Regions from separate parts of the Erwinia sp. TECH1 genome, predicted to be linked through region 2. Evidence: predicted binding sites of a transcription regulator. Region 2 holds the regulator's gene; each other region holds the start of a gene.
What was found. Region 2 encodes CRP, which controls carbon source genes, mostly activating them, when cyclic AMP is high. Its sites were predicted from a motif close to ATGTGANNNNNNTCACAT; they were not measured.
Positions count from the first base shown of each region.

Region 1: a site for CRP is predicted at 2,123-2,140, ahead of cdd (cytidine deaminase). Genes of this name have one in related genera too.
Region 3: a site for CRP is predicted at 2,679-2,696, ahead of ACVWZ0_RS05085 (iron-containing alcohol dehydrogenase). Genes of this name have one in related genera too.

Region 1 covers NZ_JBSRZK010000001.1:3,177,186-3,181,333, reverse strand. Annotated here, with positions in the region: gene ACVWZ0_RS14975 (NAD-dependent malic enzyme) at 1-1,034, opposite strand, end outside; gene cdd (cytidine deaminase) at 1,186-2,067, opposite strand; gene ACVWZ0_RS14965 (CidB/LrgB family autolysis modulator) at 2,194-2,886, opposite strand; gene ACVWZ0_RS14960 (CidA/LrgA family protein) at 2,879-3,265, opposite strand; gene metG (methionine--tRNA ligase) at 3,377-4,148, opposite strand, start outside.
Region 2 covers NZ_JBSRZK010000001.1:4,365,792-4,369,939, forward strand. Annotated here, with positions in the region: gene ACVWZ0_RS20580 (phosphoribulokinase) at 175-1,044, shown strand; gene ACVWZ0_RS20585 (OsmC family protein) at 1,037-1,441, opposite strand; gene crp (cAMP-activated global transcriptional regulator CRP) at 1,747-2,379, shown strand; gene ACVWZ0_RS20595 (YccS/YhfK family putative transporter) at 2,438-4,148, shown strand, end outside.
Region 3 covers NZ_JBSRZK010000001.1:1,108,459-1,112,606, forward strand. Annotated here, with positions in the region: gene ACVWZ0_RS05075 (phosphoglycerate dehydrogenase) at 1-440, opposite strand, end outside; gene ACVWZ0_RS05080 (dihydrodipicolinate synthase family protein) at 533-1,417, opposite strand; gene ACVWZ0_RS05085 (iron-containing alcohol dehydrogenase) at 1,433-2,578, opposite strand; gene dtnK (D-threonate kinase) at 2,767-4,062, shown strand; gene ACVWZ0_RS05095 (D-threonate 4-phosphate dehydrogenase) at 4,055-4,148, shown strand, end outside.

The DNA of each region.
Region 1 (4,148 bases), 1.2 Mb from region 2:
TGCTTGTCGGTGAGCAGGCCGAAGCGATCCACCATAAAGACGCGCGCGCGGGCTTCTTCGTCGCTCAGACCTTCTGATTTCATCTGCGCGATAATCTGCTCGGCGATGCCGCAGCCGGCAGACCCCGCGCCCAAAAACACTACTTTCTGCTCGCTCATTTTGCTGCCTGCTGCGCGGCTGGCGGCGATCAGCGTGCCCAGCGTGACGGCGGCGGTGCCCTGGATATCGTCATTAAAGCAGCAGACTTCATCGCGATAGCGCTCCAGCAGCGGCATGGCGTTTTTCTGCGCGAAATCCTCAAACTGCAGCAGCACGTTTGGCCAGCGGCTTTTTACCGCCTGGATAAATTCATTAACGAAGTTATCGTACTCTTCGCCGGTGATACGCGGATGACGCCAGCCCATATAGAGCGGATCGTTCAGCAGCTGCTGGTTGTTGGTGCCGACGTCCAGCACCACCGGCAGCGTATAGGCCGGGCTGATGCCGCCGCAGGCGGTATACAGCGACAGCTTGCCGATAGGAATGCCCATGCCGCCGATGCCCTGATCGCCCAGGCCAAGAATACGCTCGCCGTCGGTGACTACGATGACCTTCACGTTCTGCTTGGTGGCGTTTTGCAGCATATCTTCAATGCTGGCGCGGTTCGGATAGGAGATAAACAGCCCGCGCGCGCGACGATAGATTTCAGAAAAGTGTTCACAGGCCGCGCCGACGGTCGGGGTATAGATAATCGGCATCATCTCTTCAAGATGATTATCCAGCAGGCGGTAGAACAGCGTTTCGTTGGTGTCCTGAATGTTGCGCAGATAAACGTGCTTGTCGTTGGCGTTTTTGAAATCCTGAAACTGACGCCAGGCGCGCTGGGCCTGCTCTTCAATGGTTTCCACCGTCTCGGGCAGCAGACCGTTCAGGTTAAAGTCATTGCGTTCTTCTATAGAGAAGGCGCTGCCCTTATTCAACAGCGGAAATTCCAGCAGGATAGGGCCAGCGTAGGGAATGTAGAGAGGGCGTTTACTTTCGTAGTCGAGTTCCATGTAATCAATGCTCACTGGGATCGGTAGTGGCCCAATCCTAAAATAATTCATCCGAAAGTACAGCATTTGTTAACAGCTTATAACAAATGCGGGCACTTTTTTGGCAATAAAAAGCCAGCCGGCAGCGGGGCTTGCGGGCTGGCGAAGCGGATCAGCGCAGCGGCACGGTTTGCAACGTCGCGCAGCCCAGCGCCTGAAGCGTCGCGGCGGTTGCCTGTCGCTGGATAAGGCGGGCATCGGGCGCTTCCGCCAGCACGGCGCGCTGAATTTGCAGCACGTCGTAGCCTGCAAGGTTCAGCAGGATCAGCGCGGCCTGCAGCGGCGGCAGGCTTGGGTTAAAGGCGGCGTTTTCCGCATAGCTGCCGGCAAAAATCGCGCCGTCGGCCATTTGCAGCGCCACGCCGCTTAACGCCTGCGAGTAAGGCGCATGGCTGCGGTTAGCCGCCTCAAGCGCGGCCCTGACCAGCGCGTCGCCGGTAATGGTCAGGCCGTGATCGACCTCGTCCAGCAGCAGCGTCTCAATCGCTAAATCGCGCGGGCCGAAAGCATCTGGCAGGTAATCGCCCAGCGTCGCCGGTTCGCGTCCCGGCAGATGAATGCGCAGCGCGGTGCCGCTGTTCAGCTCGTTCATAAACTGGCGGCAGTGGCCGCAGGGCGTGTAGTTGACGGTAATCGCCTCAAGACCTTTTTCGCCGCGCAGCCAGGCATGGGTTACCGCGCTCTGTTCGGCGTGGACGGTTTGCTGCATGGTCGCGCCGGAAAACTCCATGTTTGCGCCAAAATAGAGATGGCCGCTGCGGCCCAGCGCCAGCGCGCCGACGTTAAAGCGCGACAGCGGCGCGACGGCACAGGCGGCCGCCAGCGGCAGCAGCGCAAAGGTAAGTTCGCGGTTGTCCAGACCGGTTTCGGTTCTGATGGCGGCCATTTGTTCTGGGGTAAAAAAAGCGGGAAAGGTGTCGGTCAGCAAAGGCTGCAACGCCGCCTGCAGCGGGGAAGGCAGCGCGGCGAAAGCCGCTTGAAAACGTGGTTGCATAGTGGCTTCTCTTGCATAAGTGGCCGCTTATTCTGGCGGGCAGCCAGGCTAATGTATGTGATTATAATCACACAGATTATGCAATTTATGAAAGAGAACCACAAAATGCGCGACGCATCGCAAGTTTTATCGCCAGAAATGCATCAGTAGCGGAAAAAGAAACGGTGCCAGCAGCGAAGTGATAATGCCGCAGATCACCAGCGCCAGCGAGCTGTAGGCGCCTTCCTGGTAATCCAGCTCCGAGCAGCGCGCCGTACCCAGCGCGTGAGAAGCGTTGCCGATCGCCAGACCGCGCGAGGCCTTGCTGCGGATCTTCAGCAGGTTAAGCAGCATATGACCGAAAACCGCGCCGAGTACGCCCGCAATCAGCACGCAAATGGCGCTGATGGCCGGAATGCCGCCCAGCGTGGCGGAAACCGCCATGGCAATCGGCGTGGTCACGGATTTAGGCATAATAGTCGCCGCTATCTGCGGCGTGGCGCCCATCCACAGCGCGATAGCCGTACCGGAAATCATCGCCGTCATGCTGCCGATAAAGCAGACGCCGATAATTGACTTCCAGCGCGCGCGGATCTGATGCATCTGTTCATACAGCGGCAGCGCCAGCGCCACCACGGCGGGCTGCAACAGCTGGTTCAGGATCGCGCTGCCCTGAAAATAGCGGGCGTAGGGCATCTGCATCAGCAGCAGCAGCGGAATGATGACCGCCATGGAGATCAGCAACGGATTGAGCAGGGAAATTTTCACCTTCGCCGCCACCCGGCGAGCGCCGAAAAAGACCAGCATGGTCAGCGGCAGAGACCACCAGATATCACTCATCGCCTGTTCCTTTCACTTTGCCATGCAGCTGGTGCGAAGCCAGCCCCACGGTCAGCAAAACAATAAAGGTGCTGACCACGCAGGAAACCACTATCGGGCCGAACTGCGCGCTGAGCAGGTCGGTATAGCTCATCACGCCGACGCTGATCGGCACAAACAGCAGCGCCATATAGCGGATCAGGAGCAGGCTGCCGGGCCTGATCCAGTCGGGTGGAACCAGTTGAAAAGCCAGCAGAAAAAACAGGATCAGCATACCGATAATGCTGCCCGGGATCGTGACCGGCAGCAGCAGCCCCAGCGCGTTTCCGGCATAGAGGCAGAGATAGATAATCAGAAAGGCGCGCAGATAGCGCCAGAGGATCAACAGTACGGTACGCATGATAAGCTCCGGTTTTGCAACGCATTAATCATACGATCGGCAGGAGATTTGTGCCAGAGATCACAGTGGGCCGCAAAAAAACGGGCGAATCGCTTCGCCCGTCTCCGTTGCTTATTTCACCTGCATTCCCGGCTGAGCGCCGCTGTCCGGCGACAGCAGGAAGATCTCTTTGCCGCCAGGGCCGGCGGCCATCACCATACCTTCCGAGATGCCGAAGCGCATCTTACGCGGCGCCAGGTTAGCCACCATCATGGTCAGGCGGCCTACCAGCACCGACGGATCCGGATAGGCGGTACGAATGCCGGAGAAAATGTTGCGGGTTTCGCCGCCCAGATCCAGCGTCAGGCGCAGCAGCTTATCGGAGCCTTCGACAAACTCGGCGTTCTGGATCAGCGCGATACGCATATCCACTTTGGCAAAGTCGTCAAACGTAATGGTTTCCTGAATCGGATCGTCCGCCAGCGGGCCGGTCAGCGCCGGTTTGTTCGCCGCCGCCGCGTCCTCTTTCGAGGCCTCGATCAGCGCGTTGACCTTGTCCATCTCGACGCGGTTGTACAGCGCTTTAAAGGCGGAAAGCGTGTGATCGCGCAGCGGCTGCGCAATACCGTCCCAGCTCAGCTCCTGGTTCAGGAAGGCTTCGGCGCGCTCGCTCAGCGAAGGCAGCACCGGCTTCAGCCAGGTCATCAGCACGCGGAACATATTGATGCCCATTGAGCAGATCGCCTGCAGGTCGGCATCGCGGCCTTCCTGCTTCGCCACCACCCACGGCGCCTGCTCGTCAACGTAGCGGTTCGCTACGTCCGCCATCGCCATGATTTCACGCACCGCACGGCCAAACTCACGGCTCTGCCAGGCTTCCGCAATGCTGGCGGAGGCGTCCACA
Region 2 (4,148 bases):
CTTACCGCTTAGCTAGTCGGAAGACGGCGATCTCGTTTCCCTGACAGCTAAACCGCTGTTCGCGCTTGGCTTTATTGCATAACCTCTGCCGCGCGCTCACCCCTGGGCAGAAGATGACAGGCTATAGCAAAACGTGATAACAATGGCGGAATAACGTTCACAGGAAACTCGTTTATGTCCGCCATACATCCAGTGATTGCCGTGACCGGTTCCAGCGGCGCGGGCACCACCACCACCAGCCTGGCCTTCCGCAAAATTTTTCAGCAGCTGAACCTGCACGCGGCGGAAGTGGAAGGCGACAGCTTCCATCGCTATACCCGTCCCGAAATGGATATGGCGATCCGCAAAGCGCGTGATATGGGCCGCCATATCAGCTATTTCGGCCCGGAGGCCAACGATTTTTCGCTGCTGGAGCAAACCTTCGCGGAATATGGCCGCAGCGGCAGCGGCCAGTCCAGAAAATATCTGCACACCTATGACGAAGCGGTGCCCTGGAACCAGGTGCCCGGCACTTTTACGCCGTGGCAGCCGCTGCCGGAACCCACCGACGTGCTGTTTTACGAAGGGCTGCACGGCGGCGTGGTGACGCCGCAGAACAATGTCTCGCAGCATGTCGATCTGCTGGTGGGCGTGGTGCCTATCGTCAACCTGGAGTGGATCCAAAAAATGATCCGCGATACCAGCGAACGCGGTCATTCACGCGAGGCGGTGATGGATTCCGTGGTGCGCTCAATGGACGATTATATTAACTTCATTACGCCACAATTTTCCCGCACCCATATTAACTTTCAGCGTGTCCCTACCGTGGATACGTCCAACCCTTTTGCCGCGCGCGGCATTCCTTCGCTCGACGAGAGCTTCGTGGTTATCCATTTCCAGGCGCTGGAACAGATTGACTTCCCCTATCTGCTGGCGATGCTGCAAGGCTCTTTTATCTCCCATATCAACACGCTGGTGGTGCCGGGCGGCAAAATGGGCCTGGCGATGGAGCTGATTATGGGGCCGCTGGTCAAGCGCCTGATGGAAGGCAAAGCTATCAAGTAACGCCCATCTCATGGCTATGGGTAAGGGTCACGCCCTTACCCAGCATCAGCGCGACCGGGCAATATTTCCCGACCGCAAGGCTGACCGCGCGCGCCAGCGCCTTATCCGTCAGCCCGCTGCCGCTGACAATAAAATGCAGGTTGATGCGGGTAAACAGGCGCGGCGGCTTCTCGCGCCGGGTTGACGTCAGCTTCACCTCGCAGTTGTCTACCGTGAAACGCCCTTTTTGCAGAATGGCAACCACTTCCGCCGCGCTACAGCCGCCTGCCGCCATCAGCAGCATTTCCATCGGGCTGGGCGCTTTATCGCCCGCGTTGCCGTCCATCACGATCTGATGGCCCGATGAGGATCCTCCCAAAAAGGTCAGCCCTTCCACCCATTTGACGCTCGCTTGCATAACAAACTCCTCTAATTCATTTAGTTAAGCCGCGGTCGGCTTAAGGCAACTAAAACAGCAGCGCGGCAGATTTCCCGCTATGCTGAAGCGAGACAACAGAAGACACCCATGCAAAGCTGTGCTACAAACAAGGCTGTATTTCGTCAGTACTCTACAGACCAGACGAAACGGGACGACATAACGAGCCCGGCACTCAACAGAGAGCCGAATAACTTTCCTGCATGGGAAGCGCTTGACTATTTCAACGCCTGTCAGGGAACTCTGCCCCTGTATTTAGGCACGATAACAACAGAGGATAACAGCGAATGGTTCTCGGCAAACCGCAAACAGACCCGACACTTGAATGGTTCCTGTCACATTGCCATATTCATAAGTATCCATCCAAAAGCACGCTGATCCACCAGGGTGAGAAAGCAGAAACCCTTTACTACATCGTCAAAGGCGCGGTAGCGGTGCTCATCAAGGATGAAGAAGGTAAAGAGATGATCCTGTCTTACCTTAACCAGGGCGATTTTATCGGCGAGCTTGGCCTGTTTGAAGAAGGCCAGGAGCGCAGCGCATGGGTGCGGGCAAAAACGGCCTGTGAAGTGGCGGAAATCTCCTATAAGAAGTTTCGCCAGCTGATCCAGGTCAACCCGGATATTCTGATGCGTCTCTCTTCACAGATGGCGCGCCGCCTGCAGGTTACCTCCGAGAAAGTGGGCAATTTAGCTTTCCTCGATGTGACAGGTCGCATCGCGCAAACGCTATTGAATCTGGCCAAACAGCCGGACGCTATGACCCACCCGGATGGGATGCAGATCAAAATTACCCGCCAGGAGATTGGCCAGATCGTCGGCTGCTCGCGCGAAACCGTCGGCCGTATTCTGAAGATGCTGGAAGATCAGAATCTGATCTCCGCACACGGTAAAACCATCGTGGTCTACGGTACACGCTAAACCGCTCTGATTGCATGGCGCAATGCCTTCGTTGCGCCTTTTCAGCGGGTACAAAGCAATGTGGCGCCGACTCATCTACCATCCCGAAGTTAACTACGCCCTGCGGCAGACGCTGGTGCTTTGCCTGCCCGTCGCCGTCGGCTGGCTGCTGGGCAATTTGCAAAACGGCCTGCTGTTCTCGCTGGTGCCGGCCTGCTGCAATATCGCCGGTCTGGATACGCCCCATAAACGCTTCTTTAAACGTCTGCTGATCGGCGGCGGCCTTTTCGCCTTCAGCAGCTTTCTGGTGCAGTATCTTGGCGACTATGCCGTTCCCCTGCCCATTATCCTGTTTTCCATGGCCATGCTGCTGGGCGTGACCGGCGAAATCAGCCCGCTGCATGGCAGACTGCTGCCCGGCGCGCTGATTGCCGGCATCTTTACCCTGAGCCTGGCCGGTCGGATGCCCATCTGGCAGCCGCCGTCGCTTTATATCCTGGGCACGGTCTGGTACGGCCTCTTTAACTGGTTCTGGTTCTGGCTGTGGAAAGAGCAGCCGATGCGGGAAACGCTCAGCCTGCTTTATCGCGAGCTGGCCGGCTACTGCGAGGCCAAATACAGCCTGCTGACGCAGCTTGCCGACCCGGAAAAAACGCTGCCGCCGCTGCTGGCTCGCCAGCAAAAAGCGGTCGACCTTATCAATACCTGCTATCAGCAAATGCACATGCTGGCCGCCAGCAACGATAATCACCATAAGCGGTTGACCCGCGCTTTTCAGGTTGCGCTGGATTTGCAGGAGCATATCGCTGTCAGCCTGCATCAGCCGGAAGAGGTGCAGAAACTGGTGGAGCAGAGCCATGCCGAGGCGGTGATCCGCTGGAACGCGCAGACCATTGCGGCCAGGCTGCGCGAGCTGGCGGACGATATTCTCTATCACCGTCTGCCGACACGTTTCAGCATGGATAAACAGCTGCAGGCGCTGGAAAAAATTGCCCGCCAGCATCCCGCCAACCCGGTCGGCAACTTTTGCGCCTGGCATTTCAGCCGTATCGCCCGCGTGCTGCGTACCCAGCGTCCGCTTTACCAGCGCGATCTGATGGCGGATCGTCAGAAACGACTGCCGCTGCTATCTGCCATCAGAAGCTATCTGTCGCTGAAATCCGCCGCGCTGCGCACCGCCGCCAGGTTTGCGGTTATGCTCGCTTTCGCCAGCACCCTGGCGCTCTCGTTTAATCTGCCCAAGCCTTACTGGCTGCTGATGACGGTGATGTTTGTCAGCCAGAACGGCTACAGCGCGACCAGGGTACGTATTCAGCACCGTGCGCTGGGCACGCTGGGCGGGCTGGTGGTGGCCGCGCTGACGCTACGCTTTCAGGTGCCGGAATCGGCTGTGCTGCTGGTGATGCTGACGCTGACGCTGGCGGGCTATCTGGTGATCCGCAAATATTACGGCCTGGCGACGATCGGCTTTACCGTGACGGCGGTATATTCGCTTCAGCTGCTGTCGCTGAACGGCGCCGACTTTCTGCTGCCGCGCCTGCTGGATACGCTGATGGGCTGCCTGATCGCCTTTGCCGGGATGATCTGGCTGTGGCCGCAGTGGCAAAGCGGCCTGCTGCGGCAGAATGCGCACGACGCGCTGGAAACCTATCAGGAAGCGCTCCAGAAACTGCTGGGGGACGAAGAGAGTCCGCAGAAGCTTGCCTGGCAGCGTATGCGCGTTAACCAGGCGCACAACGCGCTGTTTAACTCGCTGAACCAGGCGATGCAGGAGCCGGGTTTCGACGCCC
Region 3 (4,148 bases), 3.3 Mb from region 2:
ACAATGCCCAGCGTTTTGCCATAGACGTCGGTGGCGAAAATACGCGGCCAGTTCCCGGCGCGCGTTTCCGTCACCGCCTGCGTCACCTGACGGGCAGCGTTGAGGATCAGCGCAAAGGCGAAGTCCGCCACGGCATGCTTGTTGGCGTCCGGCACGTTGGTAACGGTCACGCCGCGCGCCTTAGCCGCATCGAGATCGATGTTGTCCACGCCGACGCCGTGCTTGCAGACAATTTTCAGCTGCGGCGCCAGCGCCAGCAGCGCGTCGTCGACCTCGGTAAAGGCCACGATCATCGCCACCGTCTTGGCCAGATGCGGCATCAGCGCGTCCAGCGACGCGTCGGCGGGCAGCGTTATCAGCTCAAAGCCCTGCGCCTTCAGCGTGGCGATGGGCTGCGCGTCATATTTGGCAAACGAGGGCGAGGTACAGATCACTTTCATTTTGCTTGTCCTGGTCGAAGAGCGGGCGCGCCGCAAAATAAAGGGTCGACGAAGCGGGGCGCGGTCATTTTTGCCGCGTCGCCACGGTCGGGTTACCGGGTGTACTGATTAACAATCTGGCGAATACGCTGCTCTTCTTCGGCGCTGAAGCGCACGGCATAGCGGCTTTCGCCTACGTCATAGCCCATCAGCGCCACGGCTTTTTTCACCGCCGCTGGCGAGAAGGCGACGCTGTAAAGGTCGGTGCGCAGACCGGTCACGTTTTCCTGCGCGCGGCGCGACCCCTCGATATCGCCGTCGTTAAAACGCGCCCAGATGGCGTTGATCTCTTTCGGCGCGACGTTGGCCAGCCCGGAGATGCAGGCGGCGCAGCCGTCAACAAAGCCCTGATGGATCAGCGAGTCCGGGCCGTTCAGCACGCTGAAATTTTCCGTGCCCTGCGCCGCCTGCAAAAAGCCGCTCAGGCTCTCATAACTGCCCGCGCTGTCTTTGATGCCAACGATATTGGGATGCGCGGCCAGTTTGCGCACCGTCTGCGGCTGGAGCGTGTTGCCGGTGCGGGCCGGAATGTTATACAGAAAGACCGGCACCTCCAGCGCGTCGGCGACCGCCTCGTAATGGGCGATCAGCTCCTCCTGTTTTAGCGGCACGAAGTAAGGCGTGATAACCGAAACGGCATCCACGCCCAGTCTGGCGACCTGCTTGCCCAGGCGAATGGTTTCGCGGGTGGAGATTTCGCCCACGTGCGCCACCAGCGGCGCTTTGCCCGCGACTTCCTCCACGCAGGTGGCGGTGACCGCCAGCTTTTCCTGCTCGTTAAGCACAAAAAACTCGCCGTTGGTGCCGCCGCAAAAAATACCGTTGCCAGCGGCAAGCTGGCGCTGGATCTGCTGGCGCATCGCCTGCTCGCAGTAGTCGCCGTCAGCGGTAAAAGGGGTGACGATGGCGGTCAGTACGCCGGTGATTGTGTTCATCATGGCCTCATTATTCGTTTAGTGATTCAGGGTCGGAAACAGGGTCAGATAGACCTCGCGGACGTCGTCGGCGCTGACCGCACACGGCACGTTTTTCATCAGGCGCTGCACGTCCAGCGCGGCCTCGACCAGATAAGGCAGATGCTCAGCGTTGATGCCCAGCTCGTCCAGGCTGGCAGGCAGCTTCAGGCGCTTCACCAGCGCGGCGAAATAGTCAACCAGCGCCACGGACTTCGCTTCTTCGCTCAGCGAGGCGTCGGCGTCCGGCAGCAGGTCGTAAGCCTGGGCGAACTTGCTGACCGCCGCAGGACGGACAAAACGCATACACGGTGCCAGCAAAATGGCGTTCGCCACGCCGTGCGGCAGGTGATATTTGCCGCCCAGCGGATAGGACATGGCGTGCACCAGGTGCGTACCGGCATGGGCGATGGCCGCGCCGCCGTAATACGATGCCCAGAGCATATCCAGACGCGCCGCCAGGTTATCCGGCTCCGCAATCGTCTTTTCCAGGCTGGCGAACAGCTTTTTCATGCCGATCAGCGCGTAGTTGTCGCTGACCGGATTGGCGACGGTGGCGGTGAAGCACTCAATCAGATGGCAAAGCGCATCGATGCCGGTGGAAGAGGCGATATGCGCGGGCATACTGGTGGTCAGCTCGGGCGCCAGCACCACGTAATCCGGCAGCATCACCGGCGAGATAATGCCGACCTTGGTTTCTTTCTCCGGGATAGCGAGGATCGCGTTTGGCGTGGCTTCGGAACCCGTGCCTGCGGTCGTTGGGATCAACAGCGAGGCCGTGCGGCGCAGCGGTTTTTCACCGGCCAGCAGCGCTTCCAGCGAAGGCGCGTCCTCAACGCAGAGCACGGAAAGCAGTTTGGCGACGTCCAGCACGCTGCCGCCGCCGACGCCAGCCACCATATCCACCTTTTTCCCCGGCAGCGACGCCACTATCGCCGCCACGTCATGCTGGCTCGGCTCTGGCGGCACGCTGTCCACAATGCTCAGCGCCGCTCTGCTGCCAATCTGTTGGATCAGCGTTTGCACCGCCGGAATGCCGACAATGTTTTTATCCGTCACCAGCAGCACGTGCCGATGGTTTTGCAACAGATAGCCGATGTCGCTAAGCGCCTGGTAACCAGCAATCACGGTGCTGTTAATGGTCATAAGTCCTGTCCTGGCTGAGGGTGAATTGATTACATTTGGTCATTAACCTGCTCATTCGCGGCAGGCAGGAGGAATTTATAGGGCAAATTGATTTTGATTAATTTGACCGTGCTCACATATAATCAATTGTGATTGAATATAATCACTCCCAATGAAAACCGGCTTGTCGAACTTAGGGAGTGATGAAGATGCGCACAAAATGGAAGATGCCTGTGCTGGTGATTGCGGATGACTTTACCGGCGCGAACGATGCCGGGGTCGGGCTTGCCAACGTCGGCGCGCGGGTTCATGTGCTGTTTGATGCGGCCACGCCCACCGTGGAACAGGCCGATGCCTGGGTCGTCAATACCGACAGCCGGGCGACCAGCGCGGAACAGGCCGCCCGGCGTACCGCTGCGGCAATAGCGGGCAGAAGGGATGTGGCCCGCGACGGCTGGCTGTTTAAAAAAATCGACTCGACGCTGCGCGGCAATCCCGGCGCGGAAATCGAAGCGGCTTTGCTGGCAGGCGATAAACGCGTGGCGCTGATAGCGCCAGCGGTGCCCGCGCTGGGCCGTACCACCGTAGAAGGCTGCTGCTATATCGATGGCCGCCTGCTGACGGAAACGGAATATGCCAGCGATCCTAAAACGCCGGTAAGCAGTGCCAGCATAGCTGCGCGCCTTGGCGAGCAAACCACGCTGCCGGTTGGCCTGATCCCGCTGTCGGCGCAGGCGGATCTGCGAGAGCGGATCGAAGCGGCTATTGCTGACGGCAAGCGGCTGATCGTGCTGGATGCGCAAACGGACGCCGATCTGCAACGCATCATGCAGGCGGCGGACGAGCTGGACGAGCGCCCTTTGCTGGTGGGTGCCGCCGGGCTGAGCGACGCGCTGGGCAGGCGGCTGACGAGGCTGGCGCCGGGCGGGACGGCAGGCTCGCCCGCTCCGGTAAACGCCGGGCTGGCGGTTATAGGCTCGATGAGTGAAGTCGCGCAGCGGCAGATAACGCAGCTGATGCAGCAAAAGGCAATCCGGCTGATCGATGTGGATATCAGTCAGCTTTTTAGCGGCGGCGCGCCGGGACAGCGCTGGCGACAGGCGGTGACGGAGGCGCTACAGCAGGGCCGACACTGCGTGATCCGCACCTGCCAGCAGGCGGAGCAGCGTCAGGCTATCGCCTCGCTGTGCGAACGGCTCGATCTCAGCCGCCAGCAGCTTGGCGAACAGATTTGCGCTTATCTGGCGGAACTGACCGCCGACGTGCTGCGCGACGTTACGCCTTCAGCGCTTTATCTCTCCGGCGGCGACGTGGCGATAGCGGTGGCGCGCGGGCTGGGCGCGCAGGGCTTTCAGATTTCAGGGCAGGTGGCGGGCTGCGTGCCTTACGGCCATCTGCTGCAAGGTAACGACAACCTGCTGGTGCTTACCAAGGCTGGCGGTTTTGGTGATGAAAACACCCTGGTAGAAGTTTTTCGTTTTATTGAGGAGAAGGCGAGTGAGTAAAATTATTGCGGTTACCATGGGCGATCCGGCGGGTATTGGCCCGGAAATAATCATCAAATCCCTGGCGGAGGGCGAGCTTTCCGGCG